One region of the Arthrobacter sp. R4 genome, then DNA from elsewhere that is predicted to be linked to it. Evidence: predicted binding sites of a transcription regulator. Region 1 holds the regulator's gene; each other region holds the start of a gene.
What was found. The regulator LexA, encoded in region 1, represses DNA repair genes until DNA is damaged. The targets are predictions, from matches to a motif close to TCGAACANNTGTTCGA.
Positions count from the first base shown of each region.

Region 2: the regulator LexA is predicted to act here: its motif matches at 1,302-1,317, upstream of ACLKOZ_RS10425 (shikimate dehydrogenase).
Region 3: the regulator LexA is predicted to act here: its motif matches at 959-974, upstream of ACLKOZ_RS03745 (LexA family protein).

Region 1 is NZ_JBLWIJ010000015.1:251,663-253,921, forward strand. Features, by position in the region: gene ACLKOZ_RS11260 (ATP-dependent DNA helicase) at 1-610, shown strand, start outside; gene lexA (transcriptional repressor LexA) at 685-1,431, opposite strand; gene ACLKOZ_RS11270 (LysM peptidoglycan-binding domain-containing protein) at 1,779-2,189, shown strand; gene ACLKOZ_RS11275 (histidinol-phosphate transaminase) at 2,246-2,259, shown strand, end outside.
Region 2 is NZ_JBLWIJ010000015.1:84,789-87,047, forward strand. Features, by position in the region: gene ACLKOZ_RS10420 (bifunctional sugar phosphate isomerase/epimerase/4-hydroxyphenylpyruvate dioxygenase family protein) at 1-338, opposite strand, end outside; gene ACLKOZ_RS10425 (shikimate dehydrogenase) at 338-1,219, opposite strand; gene ACLKOZ_RS10430 (IclR family transcriptional regulator) at 1,351-2,178, opposite strand.
Region 3 is NZ_JBLWIJ010000007.1:146,654-148,912, reverse strand. Features, by position in the region: gene ACLKOZ_RS03750 (lyase family protein) at 1-649, shown strand, start outside; gene ACLKOZ_RS03745 (LexA family protein) at 988-1,419, shown strand; gene ACLKOZ_RS03740 (N-acetyltransferase family protein) at 1,448-1,945, opposite strand; gene ACLKOZ_RS03735 (Y-family DNA polymerase) at 1,980-2,259, shown strand, end outside.

The sequences.
Region 1 (2,259 bases):
CGTTGCCGGGCACCTGCCCAAGCCCGGGCGCGGTGTGTCCCCGGAGGCGCTGGAGGAGCTCGAGGCGCTGATCAGGGCCTCAGGCGGCGGTGCACTGTGCCTGTTCTCCTCACGCCGCGCCGCGGAAGAAGCAGCCGACGCCTTGCGGCCCCGTCTGGGACTGAGCATCCTCTGCCAGGGCGATTCCACGATGACCGCCTTGGTCAAGCAGTTCGCCGACGAGCCCGACACATGCCTCTTCGGAACCATGTCCCTGTGGCAGGGAGTGGACGTACCCGGCGGCTCCTGCCGGCTGGTGGTGATTGACCGCATTCCGTTCCCTCGGCCGGACGACCCCCTTATGACTGCCCGTTCCCGGGCCGTCGCCCAGGCCGGCGGCAACGGCTTTATGTCGGTCTCCGCCACTCATGCCGCCATCCGTCTTGCCCAGGGTGCCGGCCGGCTGATCCGGTCCACCGGGGACAAAGGTGTGGTGGCGGTGCTTGATTCACGGCTGGCAACCGAGAGGTACGCCGGGTTCCTCCGGGGTGCGCTGCCGCCCTTCTGGCCCACCACAGATCGCAAGATCGCGTTCGCGGCGCTGGAACGGCTGTCCAAAGAGCACGCCTGAGTTAACTGCGAAGATCAGCTGAGCCAGCCCTTGTGGGCGGGCTCAGCCCATCTTTTTGCTGCTGGGCAATGTACCTAGAGTGAACGCAGAACCGAAACGACCTTGCCCATGATGGTGGCGTGGTCGCCAAGGATGGGTTCGTACTGCGTGTTCTGCGGCAACAGCCACGTGTGGCCGTCCCGCTGGCGGAACGTCTTGACGGTTGCTTCGTCGTCCAGGAGGGCTGCGACGATGTCCCCGTTCACGGCGTCGGCCTGGCGCCTCACCACCACCCAGTCGCCATCGCAGATGGCCGCGTCCACCATGGAGTCTCCGGCCACCCTGAGCATAAAGAGCTCGCCCTGACCGACCAGTTGGCGGGGGAGGGGCATCACGTCTTCAACCACCTGGTCCGCAAGGATCGGCCCGCCGGCTGCGATCCGGCCCACCAGGGGAACCATGGCCGTATCCATGGCAGTGGAAAGCTCCGTTACCTTCCCGCCGCTGATGCCCCGCAGGGTTGCCGGTGCGGCCGAGCCCGGAGCCTTGGCAGTCCCGCCATCCAGGGTGAGCGGCATCAGGACCTCCATGGCCCGTGGCCGCTTAGGGTCCCGGCGCAGGTATCCCAACTTCTCCAACTGCGAGAGTTGATGCGTCACGCTGGAGAGGCTGGCCAGCCCCACGGTGTCGCCAATTTCGCGCATGGACGGGGGGTATCCGTTGTCATTGACTGAACGCTGGATCGTTTCCAGGATCTTCTTCTGACGGGCAGTCAGCCCCTTGGGAGTCCTCTGGGGCTGTGGACCCCGCTGGGTCGCCCTGCCGCCGGCTGCTGCTGCCATGTTAGCCAATGCCTTTCCGTTGCCCCGGTGCCTCCGGCGCCGGGTGCCGGGAGCCTCCGGCATTGATTGTCAGACCCTGCTGATCAACTACAGAGGTGGCTGTACTTCGGGTGGTTGATCCTTGCTTCAAACGTAGGCCAGCCGCAACACTTTTTCAAACATTTGTTCTAGCGAGTCTCGACAATGTTCGTTGATAAGTGCTAAAACAGAAGAAGCAAAGTTCGAACATGTGTTCTATTCACTTTCGGAAGCGTTCGAAGATTCGAATACTTCGGGAACGTCCGCTTCGCCGGACAAGCGAAAGGAACACTCCGGGCAGCAAAGCATGGTCCAGGAGGGCTCATTTCATGTCAGCGTTTTCAGCATCGCAGGACTCCCGTCCGCAGTTCGTCTCGGTACAGCACCTCACGTCAGTCCCGCCGGTCCGCCCCGGCAAGGAGCCGTTGCCGCCCCTTCGCCTGACGCGACGCGGACGGGTGGTCCTGATCGGCATCCCGCTGGTCCTGCTCGCTGTCCTGATCTTCCTGCTGGCGGGATTCTTGAACGCCCCCGCCAAGGCAGCAGACTCCGCAGCCGATCTCGCAGTCACACCGACAGTGTCTGTCACCGTGCAGTCCGGGGAGTCACTGTGGGCGATCGCGGCAGCGGTTGCACCCGAGCGCGATCCCCGCGACGTGATAGCGGACATCGTCCAGCTCAACAACCTCACTGCCGGCGCTGTCGTGCCAGGCCAGCAGCTGTTTGTGCCTGTGAAGTGACGCTGCCGCTCACCGTCACATTTTCGGGGTCCATGCTTCGGCACTAAACTGTTCAGGTGAATGACCAGCT
Region 2 (2,259 bases), 170 kb from region 1:
CGAAGGTCGTCGCTGTCTATGCTGGCGGTGGCAACGTTGGAACAGACCAGGACGGTGTCCATGCCCAGGCGCTCCATGAGCCTGAACTTGGCGTCAGCACGGCGGAGGTTGGCTGCCAGGAGGTCCTCGGACACGCTGTCGAAATCGCGGAACGGCTGGTAGAGGTCCAAGGTCAGGCCCAGGTCCGCTGCCATCTTGCGCACGTCCTCAGGCGTCAGCGGTGACGTGACCAGGTCCTGTTCGAAGATCTCGATGCCGTCGAAGCCTGCGATGGCACAGGCCTGCATCTTCTCCATCAGCGTCCCGGAGAGGCAGACGGTGGCGATTCCGGTGCGCATCAGGCGGCCACCTCTTCCGCTGCCACGAGCTCCAGGAAATGCGACCGCATCCTGTCCGCGTCCGCCGTCAGCCCGGTGAAGATCCGGAAGGCATCCGCTGCCTGTCCCACGGCCATCCTGCCGCCGTCCAGGACGTCGCAGCCCCTGGCCCGGGCGCCGCGGACCAGTTCGGTGTCGATGGGGCGGTAAACGATGTCCGCCACCCAGTGCCGGGCTTCGAGCAGGTCAAGGTCAAGCGGGACACCCGGGTGTGCGGCCATTCCTACGGGGGTGCAGTGCACCAGGCCGTCGGCGAGGGGCAAAAGCTGCGGCAGCTCCGCCGTCGTCCTCGGCGTGACGGTGCTGTCAGGGAAGAAGCCAGCCAGTTCCTCGGCTTTCGCAGTGCCGCGTGCGGTGTCCACGTCCACCAGGTCCAGGGCCTTCACGCCGGCGGTGAGCAGGGCATAGGCGACGGCGGAACCCGCACCGCCGGCACCGAGCTGGACCACCCGGTCCAGCTTCGCGCCCGGGAGGCCGGAGGCGAGCGCGGCGCCGAAGCCGGAGAAGTCGGTGTTATGGCCTATGAACCGGCCGTCCTCGATCACCACAGTGTTGACGGCACCGAGCCGGAGGGCGTCCGGCGAAACCTCATCGAGGTGCTGCAGCACCAGCTGCTTGCAGGGGTGGGTGATGTTCAGGCCGTTGAACCCGAGGCTGCGGGCGCTCTGCAGCAGGTGGCCCACGGACTCCCCGGGGAGGCCGAGCTCCAGGAGGTCAATGGGACGGTACAGATAGCGCAGGCCCTGCACGTCGCCTTCGCGTTCGTGCATGTGGGGGGTGAGTGATGGCATCACGCCATCGCCGACCAGTCCTACGAGGTAGGACTCAGTTCGATTACTCATCCGTGCAGCTCCTTTGGTAACGGCACCGGGCGGGCGGCGCAGGCCCAGGCAGGCGCAGCAGGTCCGGTGTTAGGGATTACAGTACAACATTTGTTCATATCTCGCACTGTTGTTCGAGATGCGAACATTGGCTAGCGCTGCGGGAGCCGGGCGGACAGCTCGGCCGCCGCCTCCTGCAGCAGGGGGACGTGGGCTATGAGAGCTTCCAGGCTCAGGCGGAAGACCGGAACGGCCGTGGCCAGGGACGCGAAGGCGTGGCCCTGGGAGTTGAAAAGAGGAACCGCCACAGCCCGCATGCCGGTCTCATTTTCCTCATCCATCACCGCGAACCCCTGGCGCCGGACTTTATCTATTTCGGCGCGAAAGACATCACGGTCCGTGATGGAACGCTCGGTGAGAGGCTCGAGATCCAGCTCCTCCAGCAGGCGTTCACGCTCCGAGTCCTCCGCAAATGCCACCAGCGCCTTGCCCACGGCCGTAGTGTGCAGGGAACCGAGGTGGCCGGGATCGCTGGTCACCCGGAACATCTGCGGACCATCAACCTTGTTCACCGTCAGGTGGTGGTGGCCGTCGCGGACACTGAGGATGGTGGCCTCACCCGTCTGCTCGGTCACCCGCCGGAGCACGGGCATGGCCGTGCCGGCGAAACCGTGATGGTTGGACACCCGCTGGCCCAGCTGGAAGATGCGCAGCCCCAGATGGTAGCGGCGCCCATCCGCTTCGTAGTCCACAAAGCCGTCCCGCGTGAGCGAACCCAGCAGGCGGTACGTGGTGCTGAAGGGAAGATCCGCACGCCGGGAGATCTCCGCAGCACTGGCGCCGCGGGGTTCATCCCCCAGGAGGACCAGGAGGCCAAGCGCCTTGCCCACCATGTCCGTCCGGTCACCCTTAGCCGCCTTTGACTCGGCTTTTGATTCGGCGGCCATGTCATCGCCCACTGTGGTTTGGTTCACACTCATAACCTGATATTGCCACATGGTGGCAACTATTTCTAGATGGTGATTATTTTCTTGACAGGTGACCACCCTCACAGTCATCAT
Region 3 (2,259 bases), on a different contig from region 1:
AGTTCTCGCTCTGCTGGCCGCTACCGGCGGCCGCATTGCAGGCGAAATATACACGCTGATGCGCCCCGAAATCGGCGAAGTCAAGGAAGTCTCACCAGCGGGCACCGTCGGCAGTTCCACCATGCCACATAAGCAAAATCCACAGCTCTCCCAAGACTGCACCACCATCTCCGCTCAAATCCGCAGCCTCCTCCCACTGGCAATGGAAGCCATGCTGCACGATCAGGAAGTAAACGGCGCTAACACCGCAATGATGGACGACGCCCTGAGCCGGGCCATCATCCTAAGTGGGGACCTGCTGGCACGGCTGACACTGATCCTCACCGAGCTCGAAATTGACGAGGACCGCATGTGGACCAATTTGAGAATCACCCACGGGCTCGTTTCCTCCGAAGCCGTCATGCTGTCCCTCGGTCACGCCATCGGCAGGCAGCACGCTCATGACGTCGTTTACGAATCAGCTCAAGAGGCGATCAGGACACATCGGCAGTTCGGAGAAGTCCTAGGTGCGAACCCGACCGTCACTGCCCACCTAACAGAGATGGAAATTGAGGGCCTACTCGACCCGCTCAATCACGTGGGTCTCTGCCAAGAGATTGCCCTCGAAGCCGCGGCGCGAGCCGACTCGATTGAGTTGCTGAGCAGCTAACGGTCTCTGCAGGATGGCATTCATTGAATGCTGGTCGAAGCTGATCACGTCGGTGTCTTGAAGACACCGATACTAAGGCGGCGGCATTGTCTGCAGGCAGCGACTGCAGACAATGCCGCCGTCTTAGAAAACAAAAGCTTTTCGAGACACTGTTCGGGGCGTCGGGAGGAGCCAGCTGCGGACTGAGAAAACCGGGCTAACCGATGTCCCGGAAACACGTCTCACCATAAATCGTCTCAGCAGGGGTCCGTGACGGACTTTTTGAGTCAGAATGACGCACTGTCGCCCCCTGCCTGTACACTCAAAGTATCGAACATATATTCGAATAAAGGTGTGTTGTGGGCGTTATTGTCGGTCCCCGTGTGATAGATGCGGGCCTCTCCTTGCGGCTGGTGCTGATGTCCCCGGTTGCGGTTGCCGCGGGCTACCCCTCGCCAGCCCAGGACTACTTCGACGGCCGGATCGACCTGAATGAACACCTCATCAAGGACATCACCAGCACCTTCGTTGTCCGGGTAACCGGCGACTCGATGGAACGGGCAGGGATCAGCGATGGCGACGAACTCATCGTCAACCGGGCCCTCGAACCCAAGGACGGCTCTGTAGTCATCGCTGTCCTCGACGGCGAACTGACCGTCAAGCGGCTGCGGATCACCGCCACAGGTGTGGTGTTGCAGGCAGAGAACCCCCGCTACCCGGACATCCGCGTCCCCAGCCTCAGTGAGCTCACCATCTGGGGCGTGGCCACCAGGTGCCTCCACTATGTCTAGCTCGCGGAAATTCAGTAAGCAGCACAGCTCAGAGGAGCCGCACCATGCGGATCTCGCGCACGCCGTCGTCCACATTCACGGTCCCGTCCGCTACGAACCCGTGCTTGCGGTAGAACGCCTGCGCCCGGGGATTCGGATCGGCAACCCACAACGCCGCCGAATCGTGAGGGCCGACGACGGCGTCCAGGAGGGCAGCCCCGGCGCCCGAACCGTGCTCAGCCGCAACGACGTACAGCACATACAGGTGCGTGCCCCACTGCGTTCCGGAGTCCTGGGGTGGCCCTGCCATTGCAATCCCGATCAGTTCACCATCGCGCTCGGCCACCGCGACGCGGTTCGCTTGGTAGCGCTCGTCGCTGAGGGCGACGGTCCAGAAGCGTTCCCGGGTGGAGGGCAATTCCGGGTCGTCGAGGACACGGTCGGCCATCACCCCGCGGTACGTCTCACGCCACGACCGCACATGCACGCGCGCCATCTCGGCAGCGTCATCAACGCGCGCCCGACGAACCGTCACCCCCGTATCCATAGCCGAAACTCTACCCAGAACGGCGGCCGGTCCCATGTCTAAACCGGCGCTGATGCGGCAGATGCAGGAAATCGCCCTCGTGGATGTGAACTGCTTCTATGCGAGCGCAGAGCGCGCCTTTGACCCTTCCCTTGAAGGCAAACCGCTGGTGGTGCTGTCCAACAACGACGGCTGCGCCGTCACCCGCTCCCCTGAAGCCAAGGCCCTGGGCATCGGCGTTGGGGAGCCGTGGTTCAAGATCGCCCCGCGGGCGAAAGAATGGGGGCTGATTGCCAGGTCCAGCAACTACGAGCTGTACGGCGACATCAGCGCCC